Regions from separate parts of the Streptomyces sp. NPDC040410 genome, predicted to be linked through region 1. Evidence: riboswitches for the same ligand, from Rfam matches in the RefSeq annotation. Region 1 holds a riboswitch; each other region holds the start of a gene.

Region 1 (5,056 bases):
CCCAGCGGCAGCGTGTGCTGGGTCTGGAGCACCTTCGCGCGCAGGTACCGGACGTTGTGGGCGGTGGTGAAGACGCCCGTGGGCACGCGGTCGCGGACACCGATGCCCAGGTCCCGCAACTGCCCTGCCTTGTCCGGGTTGTTGGACAGCAGGTCGAGTTCCGTGATCCCCAGGGCCCGGAGCATCTGGGCGGCGGCCGTGTAGTCGCGGGCGTCCTCGGGCAGGCCCAGCGCGGTGTTGGCGGCGTATGTGTCGAGGCCCTGGTCCTGGAGGGCGTACGCGTCGAGCTTGTTGTAGAGGCCGATGTCCCGGCCCTCCTGGCGCAGGTAGAGCAGGACGCCGCCGTGGTCGGCGATGCGCTCGACCGCCTCGCGCAGCTGCGGGCCGCAGTCGCAGCGGGCCGAGCCGAAGGCGTCTCCGGTCAGGCACTCGGAGTGCAGCCGGACCAGGGGGACGGGGCCGGGGTCGCCGAGGACGGCCGCGACGTGTTCCCGGCCGTCGGCGAGGCCGTGGAAGGTGACCAGTTCGGCGTCGACGCCGTAACCGTCGTGGAAGCGCAGCGGTACCCGGACGCGGGCGCGCGGCGTGGCGGCGGGGAAGTCGGGCATGCGGGGCCTCCGGTCCGGTGGGCTGGCACGGTCGTCTGCGTCTGCTTCAGATTTGAAACAGATTCACCGAAACGGGACCCTACCTCATGCTTTAAATTTGAAGCAACTGATGGGCGGGTAGCGTCACGTACCGGAAAGAAACCCGCGGATCGGGAAACGGGGCGATCGGGAAACGGAACGATCAGGAACAGGACGGATTCGAGCGGCGCCGCCACGGCACCTCGTCGACCGTCGGGCGGTCCCCGTCCCCCTCGCCCTCCAGGGCCCGCGCGATCCCGGTGCAGATCTCCTCGAGCTGCCCCACCTGCTCGTCGGTGAGCTGGTCGAAGACGGACGCGCGCACCGTCTCGACGTGCCCCGGCGCCGTGCGCTCCAGGACGGTCATCCCCTCCTCCGTCAGCGCCGCGATGCTGCCCCGCTTGTCCCACCCGCAGTTCTCGCGCCGGACCAGTCCGTCCTTCTCCAGGCGTGTCACCGCGTACGTCAGCCGGCTGCGCGTGATCTTCGACTTCTCGGCGAGCTCGGTCATGCGCAGCCGGCGCTCCGGTGCCTCGGAGAGGTTGGCGAGGATGGAGTAGTAGAGATGGGGCATGCCGGCGTCCTGCTGGAGCTGCCGGTCGATCGCGTCCTCCATGAGGCGCGTCGCGGCGAGGTACGCGCGCCATGCGCGCTGCTCCTTCGGAGTGAGCCAGCGAGTCGTCATGCCCCCAGTGTAGGTTTGTTTCAAACTTGAACCAAGACCTGTCCCACCCAGCCGGGGAGTGCGCCGAATGCCCCACCCGTACGTGCTGCTGTCCGCCGCCGTCTCCCTCGACGGCTACCTGGACGACACCGGCCCCGAGCGCCTCCCGCTCTCCAGCCCGGCCGACTTCGACCGGGTCGACGAGGTGCGCGCGTCGGTCGACGCGATCCTGGTCGGCGCGGGCACGATCCGCGCCGACAACCCCCGTCTCCTGGTCTACTCGCCCGACCGCCGGGCCGCCCGCGTCGCCGGGGGAAAGCCGGAATACCCCCTCAAGGTCACCGTCAGCGGCTCCGGCGATCTCGACCCGTCCGCGAACTTCTGGCACTCGGGCGGCGAGAAGCTCGTCTACACGACGGAGAAGGGCGCCGAACGTCTCCGGCAGGCCCCCGTCGCCGCCGACGTCGTGGCCCTGGGACCGGAACTCGACTGGCGGCGCCTCCTGGAGCACCTGCACGACGTGCGCGGCGTCCGGCGCCTCATGGTCGAGGGCGGCGGACGGATCCACACGCAGCTGCTCCAGCAGGGCCTCGCCGACGAACTCCAGCTGGTCCTGGCCCCGCTGTTCGTCGGTTCCCCGGACGCGCCCCGCCTGTTCGGCCCCGGCGCCTACCAGGGCGGCCGGCTGCGGCTGGTGGAGACGCGGCCGATCGAGGACGTCGTCCTCATGCGGTACGAGCCCACGGCCCCCGGCACGGCGGACGTGCCGTCCGCGGCCGACCGGCACTGGCTGGCGCTGGCCTGTGAGCTGGCGGGGCGGTGCCCGCCGTCGCGGACCGCGTTCAGCGTGGGGGCGGTGGTGGTGGCGGCCGACGGTACGGAACTCGCGCGCGGGCACTCGCGGGAGGGCGCCGACCCGGTCGTTCACGCGGAGGAGGCGGCCCTCGCGAAGATCGACGCGACGGACCCGCGGCTCGCCTCCGCCACGGTGTACAGCAGCCTGGAGCCCTGCGCCCGGCGTGCGTCCCGGCCCGCGCCCTGCGCCCGGCTGATCCTCGACTCGGGAATACGTCGGGTGGTGACGGCCTGGCGGGAGCCGGACACGTTCGTCGCGGGGGCCGACGGGAGCGGTCTGCTGGCGGCGGAGGGCGCCCACGTCGTCGTACTGCCGGAGTTCGAGGAGCGGGCCAAGGCGCCCAATCGGCACCTGCTGGGCCCCGGCGTTTAATGCTGGTGCTCGGCGTCCCGCGCATGGCGTACACTGGTGTCTACCGACGCGGGGTGGAGCAGCTCGGTAGCTCGCTGGGCTCATAACCCAGAGGTCGCAGGTTCAAATCCTGTCCCCGCTACTGAAGGCCGGGTATTGACGGCATATCCGTGGGCCGGAATCCGAAAGGGTTCCGGCCTTCGGTGTGTTTCCACCCCTGGGCGTGTTTCCACCCCTGGGCTGCGGGCATGACGGGCGGTGATCGGCCGACCGCCCCCCGCAAGCATGGCAACTGACATACCGTCAATGCCTGCGAGACCGCTGATGCAAGTTCAACTTGCCCGTTTTTTACCGGTCATGGCGTGTACGTCCTCTCCAAAAAGCTTAATGATCAAGTGGAACTGCTTGGAATCGGGTGCCCGCGTCTATTAACGTTCGATAACGCAGCGCGGTCGTCCCAGCCGTCACAAGAGGCGGCTCCGTGCGCACGCGCCGAATCCCGCAAGGGAACCGGGGAACCACCACCTTGGGGTGAATCGCTTGTAGACAGCCGTGCAGGCACGGCTGGTATACGCGCGTAGGAGACCTTCCTGCTCCGAACCCGTCAGCTAACCCGGTAGGCGAGAAGGAAGGAAAGGAGTACGCCCACGTGGCGTCCAACCGGCCTGCCCCGCAAGCCCCGTTCGTGCCGAGCCAGCGTGACCCCCAGACCTTCGGCTACGGCGGCTACCGCACCGACGAGGGCCAGTGGGAGGAATGGAACCCCACCGAGGAATCCATTCGCCCGGTACGCGGCCGGCATCGCGTCGCCAAGCAGCGCGGCGGGGGACTCGCCCGCAGCTCCACCGTCCTCGGCGTAGGTGTCATCGCCGCCGTCGGCGCGGGCGGTATGGCCAGCGCGAACACCGGCAAGCCACCGGTGTCCATCTCCATGCCCGACCTGCCCAACGTGGGCTCACTGCTGCCGGACGACTCCGCCGACGACACCCAGGGCTCCGCGACCGCGCTCAGCAGCGTCGGCGTGTCCACCGCCGACAGCGCGCAGGGCGCCTCCGACGCCGGTGAGGCCCTGCGCACCCGGATCATGGCCCAGGCGGAGCAGCAGCAGGACCAGGTCGACACCAAGGCCGCCGCCGTCGCCGCTGCCGCCGCCGAGAAGGAGGCCGCGGAGGCGGCCGCCAAGGCGGAGGAAGAGGCCGAGGCCAAGGCCGCCGCCGCGAAGAAGAAGGCGGAGGAGGAGGCCGCGGAGAAGGCCGAGGCCGAGCGTCTCGCCGAGCTGGCCAAGCAGTACACGCTGCCGACCTCCTCGTACACGATCACCTCGACCTTCGGCCAGGCCGGCTCCATGTGGTCCTCCGGCTACCACACCGGCCTCGACTTCGCCGCGCCCACGGGCACGCTGATCAAGGCGGTCCACTCCGGCACGATCACCGAGGCCGGCTGGGCCGGGTCGTACGGCTACCGCACGATCCTGACCCTGGACGACGGTACTGAGCTGTGGTTCTGCCACCAGTCGTCGATCAGCGTGAGCGTCGGCCAGAAGGTCAACACGGGTGACGTCATCGGACGCGTGGGCGCCACGGGCAACGTGACCGGGCCGCATCTGCACCTGGAGGTCCACCCGGGCGGCAGCGCCGACGGCGTCGACCCGATGGCGTGGCTGCGCGGCAAGGGCCTCAACCCCTGAGCTTTCCGGGGCCTCCTGGCCCCGGCGCTCATCTCCATCCGAACCCCGGCAGTCCTGACGGCACCCCCCCCGACGTCAGGGCTGCCGGTCTGGTGGGTGCGGGATGCCGACGTTGTGGGTGCGGGACCCGCCGGCCACGCGTTTACGGGATCTTTGCGGTCGGTCGCGGAATTCACCGCTCCCTCAAGGTCGTTGACGCAGAGCATGACTTCTCTTCGCAAGCTCGGCTCCTCCGACCTCGAGGTCTTCCCGCTCTCCCTCGGCGGCAACGTCTTCGGCTGGACCGCCGACGAGGCGGCCTCCTTCGCCGTGCTCGACGCATACCGGGCCGCCGGCGGCAACTTCGTCGACACCGCCGACTCCTACTCGGCGTGGGCCGAGGGCAACACGGGCGGCGAGTCCGAGACCATCATCGGCAAGTGGATCAAGGCCCGGGGCAACCGCTCCGACATCGTGGTCGCCACCAAGGTCAGCCAGCACCCCGACTTCCAGGGCCTGTCAGCCGCCAACATCAAGGCGGCCGCCGACGCCTCCCTGCGCCGGCTGGACACCGACTACATAGACCTCTACTACACCCACTTCGACAAGCCGGAGATCCCGGTCGAGGAGATCATCGGCGCTCTCGACGAGCTGGTGAAGGCGGGCAAGGTGCGGCACATCGCCGCCTCCAACATCACTCCCGAGCGGCTCGCCGCGTCCCTGGAGTTCTCCGACCGCGAGGGTCTGGCCCGGTACGTGGCGCTCCAGCCGCACTACAACCTGGTCTCGCGCGACACCTACGAGGGTGGGCTGCAGGACCTCGCCGGACGGTCCGGCCTGGCCGTCGTCCCCTACTTCGCGCTCGCCTCCGGCTTCCTCACCGGCAAGTACCG
Region 2 (5,056 bases), on a different contig from region 1:
AGAAACAGGTCCCGGGCTTCCTGGCGCAGGCGACCCCGGCCGAGCGCCTGCGGTTCGAACGCACCGGGCAGCTCCCGGCGCCCTGGTCCGACGAGGTCCTCACCGCCGGGGCCTCGGCCGCCTTCGTCATGGCGGCGATCTTCACCGTGGTCGCCGCGCTGATCGCCATCGTGGTCATCCAGGTCCGTCCCTCCGACCTGGAACGCCTCCAGGGCGGTGGAGGCCCCGGCCCCACGTGAGGCCGGGAACCGCGCGGTGAGACCCGCAGGTCACGGCAGGGGACGGGGAAAGGTCCTCAGCTTCGGGGAACCCGGCGGCATCGGTGCCGATCTTGCGGTAGACGGCGGAGAGCAGCTGCTTCACTCCTTGCTGGGTGAGGCGCAGTTCCTTGGCGGCCAACGCCGACGGGTGGTCCTGGACGGTCAGTTCGACGGCCCGGCGTTCCCACCCCGTTCCGGCCGCATGACGTGCCGTGACAGGCGTTCTGTCCTGCCCGGCCCCGTCGTGCTGCGCGAACGGGAACCCGGCCCGCAGCGGGCCCATGGCCTCGTCCCCGAGCCGGCCGAACTCCGCGGCGGCGCCGGGCGACACGCCGACCGTGCCGCCCCTTTGCCGTGTCGGCCCCGTCACCGGACGGGCGCGGGTCGAAGCCGCGGTGGGTTTGCTCTCCTTTGGCAGCCCGCGCGGCCGCCAATTGTCAGGCGAGCCGCACGGCTCCGCGGATCGCCGACTCCCCGACGTTGTAGACCGACTCCTCGCGTATGTACGCCCCCGGCTCCGGTGCGTGGATCATCAACCCGTCGCCGGTGTAGAGGCCGACGTGAGTGAGGTCGTCGTGGAAGAAGACCAGGTCGCCGGGCAGGACGGTGCTGAGGGGGATCACGGTGCCGGCGTTCGCCTGGTCGGGTGCGGAACGCGGGAGTGCGACGCCGGCGGCCTTCCAGGCGGCCTGGGTGAGGCTCGCGCAGTCGTACGAGTCCGGTCCGGTCGCCCCCATGACGCACGGCCTGCCGGTCTGGGCGCGCGCGAAGGCGAGGGCGCGTTCGGCCTTTCCGCCGGTCACCGGATCCGCGGTGCTGACGGCGCCTGCGGGACGGACCGCGTCGAAGGCCGTGGTGGTGGCCGGGCCGGGTGAGGGCTGCTGTTGCCGCCAGGCCGCTTCGCCGGTCTGCTGCCGGGCCACTTCGCCGGTCTGCTGTTGCCGCCGGGCCACTTCGCCGGTCTGCTGGGGCCACGCCATGCTCTCGGCCGGCTGCTGCTGGGGCCACGCCTCGTTCGCGGCGGGCTGCTGCAGGGTCCACGCCGCCTCCTCGTCGGCGGGGCGATCCGGCTCCGGCGTGGCGAACCGGGGGGCGTCGGCCGGCGCGGCCTCGAGCGCCGCGACCGGCGTCCTCTGCTGGATGTGCCGGGACAGCAGCTCACGGGCCTCGGCGAGCTTGTGCCGGCTCTGCTCCTTGGAGGTTCGCAACGCCGACCGCTCGTCCTTGACGGCCGGCGCGGGCAGGGCAAGAGGCGCGCGCTGTCCCGTCTCCGGTGCGGCCGGCAGCGCGGGTACGGAAGCGGGAGCCGGCGGCCCTGCGGTCAGCTCCAGTACGGGCCTGGAGGCCGACCCGGCGGGCAGCTCCCGTACGGCGGCGGAGGCTCTCTCTGCCGTCAACTCCGGTAGAGCAGCCTGCCGTTCCGCGGGCCGGGACTGGGCAGCGGCCGCCGGCATCCTGTCGCGCGGCAGCACCGCCGGAACGGTCGGACCGAGGCGCGAGCGCGCCATGTCGAACCACTGCCGGGCCACGTCGTCGAGCGCGGGATCCGAGCGCCCGGCCCCCTCGGCGGGCGCCCCGCCCGCGCGGCGCGAACCCGACGGCGTCGCACGGGTCGCGTTGGAGGTACCGGAGGCGGTCTCGGCCTGGTCATAGAGCGCGTTGACCCGCTGCTGGACCTCTTCGCGGCTCGGTCCGTCGTCCCCGGGCGTGGCGTCGGCTGTCTGGGAGAACAGGGCCACAGAGGTAAGCGCCGCCGTCGCGAGGGCGGAGTTGCGCATGCCGGGGAGGCTGAGACCTCGGGGGCGCGACGATCGTTCCGGCGCCATGAGGGACGTACTCCTTCCGTGCTCCGCCTACCGAGTTAGCTGACGGGTTCGGGCGGACGATCCGGAAGGTGTGCCCTACGACCCCTCCCCGAAGGGCGGTTGGGCCGATTCACCCCGAGTTTCGGTTGGGTCCCCGGTTCCGGCCTGCCTTACGGCGCACCGGACTCGGCGGAGGCTGTGCGACCCGGCGCGGTCCGCCGGAGGGAGTCGAACAGCCCGCCGTCAACCTAACCAACTTGTGTGCCTCGTGTGAAGGTTGAAGCCCCGAATGTCCGATACGTAATGGTGACCTTCGTTGTGCCGAGGAGTGACCGGCGGTCAGCTCGGGCCTCGCCCGGCCCGCCAGGCAGTAGTGGTCCAGGACGGTTTCCTCGACGGCCGGGAGGCTCCGGCCGAGCCGCAGGGCCGGCTGCACGGCGACCTGTGGAACGGCAACGCGCTGCGGGGCGCCGACGGGCATGTGTGGCTGATCGACCCGGCCGCGCACGGCGGCCACCGCGAGGCCGACCTGGCGATGCTCAGGCTCTTCGGGTGCCCGCATCTGGGACGGTGCTGGACGGCTACCAGCAGGCGGCGCCGGCGGAGTGACCGCCGACGCCGCCCGGTGCGACGTCGAGGGCGAGGAAAGCGAACGGGCTAGTGACAGGCCGCCGCAGCGGAATGAGAAGGAAGCCCGTTCATGGCCTCGCCGCGCTCCACGCTAGCAGTCAGCCGGGGATCACGTCGCGCAGGTTTTCGGGGGTGATGACCCGGGAGTCCGGGTGCAGGCCGTCGGGACGCTCCAGGCCGATGTAGGTGACCGGGCCGTCCGGCACCGTCCTGCCGTCCCACGACGTCACGGTCGTCGTCGCGTCGTCGGACATCAGGTCGATCAGGTACCGGACCGTGAGCTGCTCGCGCTCGACGATCCCGCGCAGCAGCGTCGCGACCGACACCCGGTTCTCCTCGACCCGGTTGGCCGACGGAGTGCCCTTCAGGTACAGGTGCAGCCACTTGGCCTGCCACCGGCCGTCGTGCCCCCGCCGGAACGCCAGAGGCAGCGCGACCCGGCCGGGACCACGCAGCTCCGACTTCATGCGCACGGTGCGCGGTTCGAACGGCCGGCCCTGCTGGTCGGCGTCGCGCAGCATGAAGCCGAAGAACGACTCCTCGACCTCCTCGAACCCCTCCCCGGAGAAGATGTTGACCTGCGGGACGATGAACGTGCCGCGAGCGGCGCCCAGCCTCAGGTTGATGAACTCCGAGGCGCCGTCGGGCGCTTCGGTGATGTCGCCGGAGTGCTCGCCCTCCAGGTCGGTCAGGGCGGTGTAGGACAGCCAGGTGATCACCGTGTAGTCGGCGTCCAGCAGCAGCGCCGACAGGTCGTAGTCGGTCACGTGCTCCCTCTGCTTCCAGTACACGAAGAAGCGCAGCAGTTCGCCGTCGACGGGGGAGACGGAGCCGCGCGGCAGCACGCCGAGACCGGATGCGGTCGCCTTGCCGCTGAGCGGAAGCGCCACGTCCAGGACGTCCGGGTCGACCAGCAGGTGGCCCGGGTCCGGGAGCCGGCGGCGCGTCTCGGCGTCGAGCGAGGCGATCAGACGCTCGCGGTCCGCCGACAGTACGGGCAGGCGGGTGTCGGGAGCGACCCAGGCGCGGCCCGAGCGGTTGACGAAGACACGGCGGGCGGCGGGCTTCTCAGGATCCGCAGGACGGCTCTCAGGACGCTTCTCGGGCCGGCTCTCTTCGCCGCGGTTGTGCAGGTGCTCGCGGACCGACAGCACGACCCGGCCCGAGACCAGCGGGGCGACCTGCTCGGCGGCGGTGATGACGGCATCCCGCTCGTCCTGGCCGGAGGCCGACCGCAGCAGCCGGTCCAGCGAACGGAACAGCTTGCCCGGCGCCGACTTCAGCAGCTCCACGGCTGCGATGACGTCGCCGCCGCCGAGGAGCTCCTCGACCCGGCCGTCGAAGGACCGCGCCTTGCTCTCGCCCCGCGCGACCGCGAACACGTCGGCGGCGTGCGGCCACCGCGGGTACTCGTGCGGATGGAGACGTTCACCGAGCCGTTTGAACGCCTCGCGGTGCGCGGACACGTCGGCGAGCTTGGCGGGGGCGCCGGCGACGACCGAGTCGAGTCCCTCGAGCAGGGCGCGGCGGACCGGGCGGGACAGGGCCCGGAAACGGGTCGGTTCCTGCAGGGTCACGTCACCGCCCGAGACCGCGCAGGCCAGCCGCAGCACGTCGGTGACCGTGTCCAGCAGGAGGTCCACGCCCGCTCCCAGCCGGGCCCGGTTGATGACGGCGCGGTTCTCCCGGACCGGGATCGCCTCGGGCTGGGGGCCGGTCACGCACCGCCCGGCCAGGATCCCCAGGTCGCGCAGGCCGGCCTCGCCCAGCGGCGTGGCGCTGCCCGCCAGCGCCAGGTACAGCGCGGTGACCTCGTCGTCCAGGTCACCGCCCAGATGCAGGACCGTCATCCGGTCGCCCGCCGCGGCGATCAGTTCCTCGTGGGCGGCGAGCATCTCGGCGTACGTGTGCCGGTAGCTGCCGTAGGACGGGAGGGTGAGCAGGTCCACCACACCGCTGCGCAGCTGGTCGATGGTGCTGGTGCGCGAGGTGTCGTCGGCGAGTGCCTCGGCGATGCACCGCATCCAGAAGTCGAAGGTGTCCGGCACATGGGCCGGGAAGTCGAGAAAGTAGACGTTGTGCCGGACGTGGTCGCCGACCATCTCGCGGACGGCGGCCAGTGTGCGCACGGCGGTGTCGACGACTGCGCCCTCGGACAGTCCCGACAGGCGCTCCAGCAGGCCCGCCGAGAGTTTGAAGCCGACGGACATCAGCGCGGCGTCGAACTGCCGCGCCGCGACGTCGCCCGTCCCGGCGGGTCCCGTCGGGGACGGGAGCCGGCGGGTGTGCCGGACGACCAGCGGTTCGAGAGTGTGACCCATCCCGGGATGATCGCAGAAGCGTTCGAGCCGGTGCATGGGG
Region 3 (5,056 bases), on a different contig from region 1:
CGATCATGGCGCGGGCCTTCTCCGAGGGCACCGACAAGCACTCCGCGGAGGAGTTCGCCGCCGAGCTGGAGCGCTGCGGCGCCACCCTCGACGCGCACGCCGACCACCCCGGTGTCCGCCTGAGCCTGGAAGTGCCGGCCTCGCGCCTGCCCAAGGCGATGGGCCTGCTGGCCGACGCCCTCAGGGCGCCCGCCTTCGCCGACAGCGAGGTCGAGCGCCTCGTCCGCAACCGGCTCGACGAGATCCCGCACGAGCTGGCCAACCCGTCCCGCCGGGCCGCCAAGGAGCTCTCCAGGGAGCTGTTCCCGGCCACCGCGCGCATGTCGCGCCCGCGCCAGGGCACCGAGGACACGGTCGCCGCCATCGACTCCGCGGCCGTACGCGCCTTCTACGAGAAGCACGTCCGCCCGGCCACCGCCACCGCCGTGGTCGTCGGCGACCTCACCGGGATCGACCTCGACGCGCTGCTCGGCGACACCCTCGGCGCCTGGACCGGCTCCTCGGCCCAGCCGCGGCCGGTCGCGCCGGTCACCGCCGACGACACCGGCAGGGTCGTCATCGTGGACCGCCCCGGCGCGGTCCAGACGCAGCTGCTCATCGGCCGCGTCGGCCCCGACCGGCACGACCGCGTGTGGCCCGCGCAGGTGCTCGGCACATACTGCCTCGGCGGCACGCTCACCTCCCGCCTGGACCGCGTCCTGCGCGAGGAGAAGGGCTACACCTACGGCGTGCGGGCGTTCGGCCAGGTCCTGCGGTCCGCCCCGGACGGCACGGGCGCCGCCATGCTCGCCATCAGCGGCTCGGTCGACACCCCGAACACCGGCCCGGCGCTGCAGGACCTGTGGACGGTGCTGCGCACGCTCGCCGAAGGGGGCCTCACCGACGCCGAGCGCGACGTCGCCGTGCAGAACCTCGTCGGTGTGGCGCCGCTCAAGTACGAGACCGCCGCTGCCGTGGCGAGCACGCTGGCGGACCAGGTCGAGCAGCAGCTGCCCGACGACTACCAGGCGACGCTGTACCAGCAGCTCGCCGCGACCGGCACCGTCGAGGCCACCGTGGCGGCCGTGAGCGCCTTCCCGGTGGACCGTCTGGTGACGATCCTGGTCGGCGACGCGGCGCAGATCAAGGAGCCCGTCGAGGCCCTCGGCATCGGTGAAGTCACCGTCGTGTCGGCCGAGTAGAAGCACACGCGCACTGGGGCCCTGGTGACTGAAGCGTCATCAGGGCCCGCGTATGTCCGAATTGAGGGAGTGGTTGCCTGTCTGCCCTGTGGCGTGCGCTACAAAAGGCGTGATCCGTTTGGGGATTGAAAGACGCCGCGTCTAGCGTCGGTCCGGCTGTTCGTCAGGCAGTGCGCCGCGCCCGCGGCACCGGACAGTCATCGCCGAGTCCCCGTACGGCGCGAGCCAGGGGAGCCGGGGACCCACGCAGTCCCTGGGGTGAATCGGACGCCCGCGCGCACCGCGAGGGTGTCCGTAGGAGACCTTCCTGCTCCGAACCCGTCAGCTAACCCGGTAGGCGAGAAGGAAGGAAAGGACCAGCCACTACATGGCGTTCACCCGCGCCACCGGGAAGCACCGTCGTCCCAGCAGGATGCACCGCACCACCGCCCGTGTGGCGGGCGTCGCGGCCCTCACCACCACCGGCGCCATCGGCACTATCGCCGCCCCGGCGCTCGCCGCGGAGACCTCCGCCGAGCAGACCGGCCTCACCCCGGTCATCAAGATCGGCGACACGGTCGCCGAGCAGATCGACGCACAGGCCGACGCACAGCGGGAGGCCGCCCGGGAAGCCGCCTACAAGAAGGCGGCCGAGGAGGCAGCGCGCAGGAAGGCGGCGGAGGAGGCCGAGAAGGCGCGCGAGGAGGCGAAGGAGGCGCGCGAGGAGGCGAAGGAGGCGCGCGAGGTCAAGGAGCGTGCCGCGCGCGAGGCCGAGCGCGAGCGCCTCAACACCTTCGTCGCCCCGGTCTCCGGCTCCTACGTCTCGACCGGTTACAAGGCGGGCGGAGGCGTCTGGTCCTCCGGCAGCCACACCGGTGTCGACTTCCACGCCGCGAGCGGCACCTCCGTGCACGCGGTCGGCTCCGGCACCGTCGTCGAGGCCGGCTGGGGCGGCTCCTACGGGAACAACATCGTGATCAAGATGAACGACGGCACGTACACCCAGTACGGCCATCTGTCGTCCATCGGTGTCTCGGTGGGCCAGAAGGTCACCCCGGGCCAGCAGATAGGCCTCTCCGGCGCAACCGGCAACGTCACCGGAGCGCACCTGCACTTCGAGGCCCGTACGACCGCGGAGTACGGCTCGGACATCGACCCCGTCGCCTACCTCCGATCGCACGGTGTGAAGATCTGACGACCCACGGCACGGCATCCCGAAGCCCCGGCTCACCGAGCCGGGGCTTTCGGCGTTTCGGGGGCCGCGTTGTCCAAAAAATAGGCCTGGATTCAGGCCCGCCGTCGGATATTCCGGCTCGTTGCAATAGAGTCATTGAACACACGTCAATCATCGACGTTTCACGGGGATTAAGGCGGAGGTCGGTCATGCGTATTCCGGCGCACTCGGTATGCACCGCGATCCGGGACGACATCGTCGCCGGTGTCTACGAGCGCGGCAGCCGGCTCACCGAGGAACTGCTCGCCCGCCGCTACGGCGTCTCCCGCGTCCCCGTCCGCGAAGCCCTGCGCACGCTGGAGGCCGAGGGCTTCGTGGTGACCCGGCGGCACGCCGGCGCGTGCGTCGCGGAGCCGACCGAGCAGGAGGGTGCCGACCTCCTGGAGATGCGCATGCTTCTGGAACCGCTCGGAGCCTCGCGCGCCGCCCAGCGGCGCACCGAGGCACATCTCAAGGTGTTGCGCGGCCTCGTGAGGCTGGGCCAGGAGCGCGCCAAGAGGGGCAACAGCGAGGATCTGCGCTCCCTGGGGGGCTGGTTCCACGAGACGCTCGCCCAGGCGTCCGGCAGCCCCGCGCTGTCCTCGATGCTGACCCAGCTGCGCCACAAGATCGCCTGGATGTACACGGTGGAGGCGCCCGCCAGCCCGGTGGAGTCCTGGGTGGAGCACGGCGCGATCGTGGATGCGGTGGCGCGCGGCGACAGTGAGCGCGCGCGGTCGGTCACGACGCTGCACACGGAGCGCTCGACGGCCGCGCACCGGTTGCGCTTCAACGGGGGAGGGGACCGGACCGACCGTGTGAGGAACTCGCAACATCCCGTAAACATGTCGGGCCTGCGGCATTAACACGGGCGCCGTATACAAAGAGGTGGGTAATTCGAGGGGGATTATTTTTGCTGCCCGTGAGAGGGAAATGCGAAGGGCTCGCCCGGTAATTCGGACGAGCCCTTCTGTGAATCGGCGACGGCCGCGGCCATCAATTGCGTGGGGTGCTCAGACGGTCTCGGGGAGTTCCTCGAGGCCCTCGGAGACCAGCTTCGCGAGGCGGTCGAGCGCGACGTCCGCACCCTCGGCGTCGGAGGCGAGGACGATCTCCTCGCCGCCCTGGGCGCCCAGGCCCAGAACGGCCAGCATGGAGGCCGCGTTGACGGGGTTGCCGTCGGCCTTGGCGATCGTCACCGGGATACCTGCGGCCGTGGCGGCCCGGACGAAGATGGAAGCGGGGCGGGCGTGGAGGCCCTCGGCCCAGCCGACGTTGACGCGGCGCTCAGCCATGTGATGCTGCCCTTCACTGTCTCAGGGTTGTCTAGACCAGTTTCCCACATCGTGAAGCATGCCGGAGCGGGCCCTCGTCCCGCCCCGGGTGGCGTCGGACCGCGGCCTCGGTCCGGCATCCGTTCTCCACAGACTGCCTCGCCCCGTTGTCGTACGCGAGCCGTACTCTGGGGCCCATGCAGACCCCGTCGGACAGGCACGAGTACCCGGCCCACTGGGAGGCCGACGTGGTGCTGCGCGACGGCGGCACCACACACATCCGCCCGATCACCGTCGATGACGCAGACCGCCTGGTCAGCTTCTATGAGCAGGTCTCGGACGAATCGAAGTACTACCGCTTCTTCGCGCCCTACCCTCGTCTGTCCGCCAAGGACGTCCACCGCTTCACGCACCACGACTTCGTGGACCGGGTGGGACTCGCGGCCACGATCGGCGGCGATTTCATCGCCACCGTACGCTATGACCGTATTGGTGCCGGCGGCATGCCCGCCTCCGCGCCCGCGGACGAGGCCGAGGTCGCCTTCCTCGTGCAGGACGCCCACCAGGGCCGCGGGGTCGCCTCGGCCCTCCTCGAACACATCGCCGCCGTCGCGCGCGAGCGCGACATCCGCCGCTTCGCCGCCGAGGTGCTGCCCGCCAACACCAAGATGATCAAGGTCTTCACGGACGCCGGGTACACGCAGAAGCGCAGCTTCGAGGACGGCGTCGTACGCCTGGAGTTCGACCTCGAACCCACCGACCGCTCGCTCGCCGTGCAGCGCGCGCGGGAACAGCGCGCCGAGGCGCGGTCGGTACGGCGGCTGCTGGCGCCCGGCTCCGTCGCCGTCATCGGGGCCGGCCGCGCCCCCGGCGGCGTGGGCCGCAGCGTCCTCGGCAACATCCGGGACGCCGGGTTCACCGGCAGCCTGTACGCCGTGAACAAGGCCTTCCCCGAGGAACAGAAGGTGCTCGACGGGGTCCCCGCGTACCGCTCGGTGGGCGACATCGGCGGACCCGTGGACGTTGCGGTCCTCGCCGTGCCGGCAGAGCACGTCCCCGAAGTCGTCGCCGAGTGCGGTGCGCACGGCGTGCAGGGCCTCGTCGTCGTCTCCGCCGGATACGCCGAGAGCGGCCCCGAGGGGCGCGAGCGCCAGCGCGAACTGGTGCGCCACGCGCGCACGTACGGCATGCGGATCATCGGGCCGAACGCCTTCGGCGTCGTCAACACCTCCCCGGACGTACGGCTGAACGCCTCCCTCGCTCCCGAGATGCCGCGGCCCGGGAGGATCGGGCTGTTCGCGCAGTCCGGCGCCATCGGCATCGCGCTGCTGTCCCGGCTGCACCGGCGCGGGGGAGGGGTCACCGGGGACACCGGCGTGTCCACCTTCGTGTCCTCGGGCAACCGGGCG
Region 4 (5,056 bases), on a different contig from region 1:
CGTGATGGCCATACGCGCCGAGGCGGAGGGCGTCGACCCGGAGGCGGCACTGCGTGCGGCTGCCCGGTCGTACCGGGACGCGGTGCGGGCGGCCGAGGGGTGGACGCCCGGGACACAGGCGCCGGATACCGTCGAAGAGTGACCGACCAGCCCACCGCCGAGCCGCCCGCCCCCGACCTCTTCACCTGGGAGTTCGCCACCGATCCCTACCCCGCCTACGCCTGGCTCCGCGAGCACGCCCCCGTTCACAGGACACAGCTCCCCAGCGGCGTGGAAGCATGGCTGGTCACCCGTTACGCCGACGCCAAGCAGGCCCTTGCCGACCAGCGGCTCAGCAAGAACCCGGCGCATCACGACGAGCCCGCCCACGCCAAGGGCAAGACCGGTATCCCGGGTGAGCGCAAGGCCGAGCTCATGACCCATCTCCTCAACATCGATCCGCCGGACCACACCAGGCTCCGGCGACTGGTCAGCAAGGCCTTCACCCCCCGCCGGGTCGCCGAGTTCGCCCCGCGCGTCCAGGAACTCACGGACCACCTCATCGACCGGTTCGCCGGCAAGGGCAGCGCCGACCTCATCCATGAGTTCGCCTTCCCGCTCCCCATCTACGCCGTCTGCGACCTGCTCGGCGTCCCCCGCGAGGACCAGGACGACTTCCGCGACTGGGCGGGCATGATGATCCGTCACGGGGGCGGTCCGCGGGGCGGGGTCGCGCGGTCCGTGAAGAAGATGCGGGGCTATCTGGCCGAGCTCATCCACCGCAAGCGCGAGGCGCTGCCCGCCGAGCCCGGCCCCGGCGAGGACCTCATCTCCGGTCTCATCCGCGCCTCGGACCACGGCGAGCACCTCACCGAGAACGAGGCCGCGGCCATGGCCTTCATCCTTTTGTTCGCGGGTTTCGAGACCACCGTCAATCTCATCGGCAACGGCACGTACGCCCTGCTCACCCACCCCGAGCAGCGAGCCCGTCTGCAGAAGTCCCTCGCCGCCGAGGAACGCGGGCTCCTTGAGACCGGCGTCGAGGAACTCCTGCGCTACGACGGTCCTGTTGAGCTCGCCACATGGCGGTTCGCCACACAGCCGCTCACCATCGGCGGACAGGACATCGCGGCGGGCGACCCCGTCCTCGTCGTCCTGGCCGCGGCGGACCGCGACCCGGAGCGGTTCGCCGATCCCGACGTCCTCGACCTCGGACGGCGGGACAACCAGCACCTCGGGTACGGCCACGGCATCCACTACTGCCTCGGTGCCCCGCTGGCCCGGCTGGAGGGGCAGATCGCTCTGGCCACGCTCCTCACCCGGCTCCCGGACCTGCGACTCGCTGTGGATTCAGCCGATTTGCGGTGGCGTGGCGGACTGATCATGCGTGGACTGCGCACTCTGCCGGTCGAGTTCATGCCGCGTGCATGACTGGGCTCACCTGCGCAAAGGTGACACGCCCTCAACTCTGTGATCTTCATGTGATCTGTGCGGCATTAACTTGTGACAAGTGATCCCCTGCCGATACGTTCACCAATCAACGCGACGTCTTACAACGCGCGCCGCGTTGTTCCCCGTTGTCTCGCGAAAGGTTTCCGCATGCTCTCCGGGAACGGTCGTCACCGTCGCCCCCGCCAGGCACCGGCTCTCCTGGTCGCGGCCGGGGTGACCGGCTCTGCCATCGCGATCCCGCTCCTAGCCGCCACCGGCGCGAGTGCGGCCGGCGGGAACACCTGGGACCAGGTCGCGGAGTGCGAGAGCGGCGGCTCCTGGAGCGAGGACAGCGGCAACGGTTACTACGGCGGTCTCCAGGTCTCTCAGGAGAACTGGGAGAAGTACGGCGGTCTCGACTACGCCCCGAGCGCCGACCAGGCCAGTCGTTCCCAGCAGATAGCCGTCGCCGAGAAGATGCTCGACGACCAGGGCATCGCAGCCTGGCCGACCTGTGGTCTGCTCGCCGGGCTCGGCAAGGACAAGGATTCGGCGAACGTCGACACCGGCACGGGGGACGACAACTCGTCGGATTCATCGGGTTCATCGGATTCATCCAATTCATCTGACTCGAGGGACTCGTCCGAGTCGTCTGAATCACCCGGCTTGCCCGACTCGTCCGAAGAGTCCTCATCGTCGCCCTCCCCGTCGGACAAGTCGTCGGACAAGTCGTCGGACGAGTCGTCGGACGCCGACTCGGACGCCGACTCGGACGCGGAGTCGGATGCGACGGACAAGCCTGGCAAGTCCGACACATCGTCCGAATCCGAGTCCGGCTCCAGTGCCGGAGGCTCACGGGATTCCGGCGGCACATCGGCAGATGTGCCGAATAATGACGACTCGGACAACTTCGGGCAAAGTGAAGGCTTTTCGAGCCTGGTCGACACGGGAGCCCTCGGTACCGGCCGGCATCGCGGCGGCACCGCGGACGAGGCCGCCGGCGAGAGTGGCGCCGGCGCCTCCAAGGGGCGTCACGCCGCCCGGGAGGACAGTGCCGCGGGTGACGCGGCCGACGACTCGTACACCGTCCGCCGCGGGGACACGCTCGTGTCCATCGCCGACTCGCATGACGTCCAAGGCGGATGGCATGAGCTCTACTCCCACAACAAGCAGGAGATCGGGCCCGACCCAGGTCACATCGTCCCCGGTCAGAACCTTGCACTCAGTGCCGAATAGGGCGAAAAGCAGCGGGAGTTCGCGTCATACTTCGTGCTGAATGTCCGGTTTGGCAAAAGTGTGGGATGAGTCTCAGAAGCCCTGATCGCCTTTGAAATTCCCCGGATCGCGTGTCTACGGTCGTGACCGCTCGCCAACACGAGCCCCGTCTGCCGCAACGCCGAATCCTGCCAGCGGCCGCACGGGAACAGTCGTCGCGTCAAGCGCCGTAGGCAGGAGCGGGGGACCCAAGGTAAGTGCCGGGCCCAGCAGTTGAGCTGGATCCGGCTTGGGGTGAAGCCGTGCCGCGCAGGAGAGACCGCGCGAGACACGGCCGGGCAACTCAACCGGCCCGAACCCGACAGCTCACCTCGCAGGCGTCGGTGAGGGGATCAACCATGCTGTTTTCCGGCAAGGGCAAGCACCGCCGTCCGTCCAAGGCGAGCCGCGTCATCGCGATCGCCGGTGTCACCGGCGCCGCCGTCGCCGCCCCGCTGATCGCGTCCGGCACCGCTTCCGCCGCCACCGCCTCCGAGTGGGACGCCGTCGCCCAGTGCGAGTCCGGTGGCAACTGGTCCATCAACACCGGCAACGGCTACTACGGCGGTCTGCAGTTCTCCGCCTCCACCTGGGCCGCGTACGGCGGAACGCAGTACGCCGCCACCGCCGACCAGGCCACCAAGGCGCAGCAGATAGCCATCGGTGAGAAGGTTCTCGCGGGCCAGGGCAAGGGTGCCTGGCCGGTCTGCGGCACGGGCCTGTCGAGCACCCCCTACAACGGCGGCAGCGCCGGCTCCCCGTCGAGCGGCTCCTCGCAGAGCCAGAGCACCGGCACCAGCACCCGCTCGACCGCCGAGCAGCAGGCGTCCCGTTCCGCCGAGCGGCCGGCCGCCAAGAAGACCGTCACCACGCCGACCGGCAAGAAGGTCAAGAAGGGCGACGGCGAGTACAAGGTCGTCAAGGGTGACACCCTCAGCTCGATCGCCGCGGAGCACGGCGTCAAGGGCGGCTGGCAGAAGCTGTTCGAGCTGAACAAGGACATCGTCGAGGACGCCGACCTGATCTACCCCGGTCAGCAGCTGCACCTGAAGTGACAAGCGGCTCGCAGCCGAACCACAGCGCCCTCACATCCGTGTCCTTCATGACGAAGGTCCCGTGAGGGTCCCCCCGTCCCCCACGGGCTCCCCGCTCCGGTGCGTATTCCCCCGTACGCACCGGGGCGGGGCTTTTTTTTGCGCCGGCGCGTTTTGGTGCCGGCGCATCTTCTGTACCGACCATGTCCTGATGTCTTTGTTCAGTTCGGAAACAATTTACTCTCGGTTCTGTCCACCACGCGGTCGACCGGCTGGCCGATCGACCGGAGCCGGTTAGGCTCGTCTCGCAGAGCCACCGCGGCGCTGCGCGCACCGGGCCACGGCCCGGCGTACCCGCGTCACATCCCAAGAAGGAGATGCTCGTGCCGTCCATCGACGTCGTCGTAGCCCGGGAAATCCTGGACTCCCGAGGCAACCCCACGGTCGAGGTCGAGGTCGGCCTCGACGACGGCAGCACGGGTCGTGCCGCCGTCCCGTCCGGCGCCTCCACGGGCGCCTTCGAGGCCATCGAGCTCCGCGACGGTGACCCCAACCGCTACCAGGGCAAGGGTGTCGAGAAGGCCGTCCTCGCCGTCATCGAGCAGATCGGCCCGGAGCTGGTCGGCTACGACGCCACCGAGCAGCGCCTGATCGACCAGGCCATGTTCGACCTTGACGCCACCGACAACAAGGGCTCCCTGGGCGCCAACGCCATCCTCGGCGTCTCGCTCGCCGTCGCGCACGCCGCCTCCGAGGCCAGCGACCTCCCCCTCTTCCGCTACCTCGGCGGCCCGAACGCGCACCTCCTGCCGGTGCCGATGATGAACATCCTGAACGGCGGCTCGCACGCCGACTCCAACGTGGACATCCAGGAGTTCATGATCGCCCCGATCGGCGCGGAGACCTTCTCCGAGGCGCTGCGCTGGGGCACCGAGGTCTACCACACCCTCAAGTCCGTCCTTAAGAGCAAGGGCCTGTCCACCGGACTCGGCGACGAGGGCGGCTTCGCCCCGAACCTGGGCTCCAACCGTGAGGCCCTCGACCTCATCCTCGAGGCCGTCAAGCAGGCCGGGTACGTGCCCGGCGAGCAGATCGCCCTCGCGCTCGACGTCGCCGCCTCCGAGTTCTACAAGGACGGCAAGTACCTCTTCGAGGGCAAGGAGCGCTCCGCCGCCGAGATGACGGAGTACTACGAGGAGCTCGTCGGGGCCTACCCGCTCGTCTCCATCGAGGACCCGCTGTTCGAGGACGACTGGGCCGGCTGGAAGATCATCACCGACAAGCTCGGCGACAAGGTCCAGCTCGTCGGCGACGACCTGTTCGTCACCAACCCGGAGCGCCTGGCCCGCGGTATCGAG

Evidence for each region. Region 1 has a riboswitch for cyclic di-AMP ahead of ACZ562_RS07215 (M23 family metallopeptidase). Riboswitches for the same ligand answer to the same signal wherever they lie in the genome.
Region 2: another riboswitch for cyclic di-AMP. It lies ahead of ACZ562_RS21960 (C40 family peptidase); the one in region 1 lies ahead of ACZ562_RS07215 (M23 family metallopeptidase).
Region 3: another riboswitch for cyclic di-AMP. It lies ahead of ACZ562_RS34355 (M23 family metallopeptidase); the one in region 1 lies ahead of ACZ562_RS07215 (M23 family metallopeptidase).
Region 4: another riboswitch for cyclic di-AMP. It lies ahead of ACZ562_RS21315 (transglycosylase family protein); the one in region 1 lies ahead of ACZ562_RS07215 (M23 family metallopeptidase).

The regions. Positions count from the first base shown of each region.
Region 1 covers NZ_JBVIVK010000002.1:674,900-679,955, forward strand. Annotated here, with positions in the region: gene ACZ562_RS07195 (GTP cyclohydrolase II) at 1-608, opposite strand, end outside; gene ACZ562_RS07200 (MarR family winged helix-turn-helix transcriptional regulator) at 790-1,311, opposite strand; gene ACZ562_RS07205 (dihydrofolate reductase family protein) at 1,379-2,518, shown strand; tRNA gene ACZ562_RS07210 (tRNA-Met) at 2,566-2,639, shown strand; cyclic di-AMP (ydaO/yuaA leader) riboswitch at 2,978-3,135, shown strand; gene ACZ562_RS07215 (M23 family metallopeptidase) at 3,147-4,184, shown strand; gene ACZ562_RS07220 (aldo/keto reductase) at 4,389-5,056, shown strand, end outside.
Region 2 covers NZ_JBVIVK010000011.1:32,953-38,008, reverse strand. Annotated here, with positions in the region: gene ACZ562_RS21965 (MFS transporter) at 1-239, shown strand, start outside; gene ACZ562_RS21960 (C40 family peptidase) at 698-2,038, opposite strand; cyclic di-AMP (ydaO/yuaA leader) riboswitch at 2,095-2,267, opposite strand; partial or broken gene ACZ562_RS21955 (fructosamine kinase family protein) at 2,475-2,665, shown strand; gene ACZ562_RS21950 (TerD family protein) at 2,794-5,016, opposite strand.
Region 3 covers NZ_JBVIVK010000028.1:45,835-50,890, reverse strand. Annotated here, with positions in the region: gene ACZ562_RS34360 (M16 family metallopeptidase) at 1-1,181, shown strand, start outside; cyclic di-AMP (ydaO/yuaA leader) riboswitch at 1,373-1,535, shown strand; gene ACZ562_RS34355 (M23 family metallopeptidase) at 1,549-2,355, shown strand; gene ACZ562_RS34350 (GntR family transcriptional regulator) at 2,544-3,239, shown strand; gene ACZ562_RS34345 (HPr family phosphocarrier protein) at 3,387-3,668, opposite strand; gene ACZ562_RS34340 (bifunctional acetate--CoA ligase family protein/GNAT family N-acetyltransferase) at 3,845-5,056, shown strand, end outside.
Region 4 covers NZ_JBVIVK010000010.1:209,690-214,745, forward strand. Annotated here, with positions in the region: gene ACZ562_RS21300 (nucleoside triphosphate pyrophosphohydrolase) at 1-142, shown strand, start outside; gene ACZ562_RS21305 (cytochrome P450 family protein) at 139-1,410, shown strand; gene ACZ562_RS21310 (transglycosylase family protein) at 1,579-2,646, shown strand; cyclic di-AMP (ydaO/yuaA leader) riboswitch at 2,841-3,020, shown strand; gene ACZ562_RS21315 (transglycosylase family protein) at 3,024-3,719, shown strand; gene eno (phosphopyruvate hydratase) at 4,076-5,056, shown strand, end outside.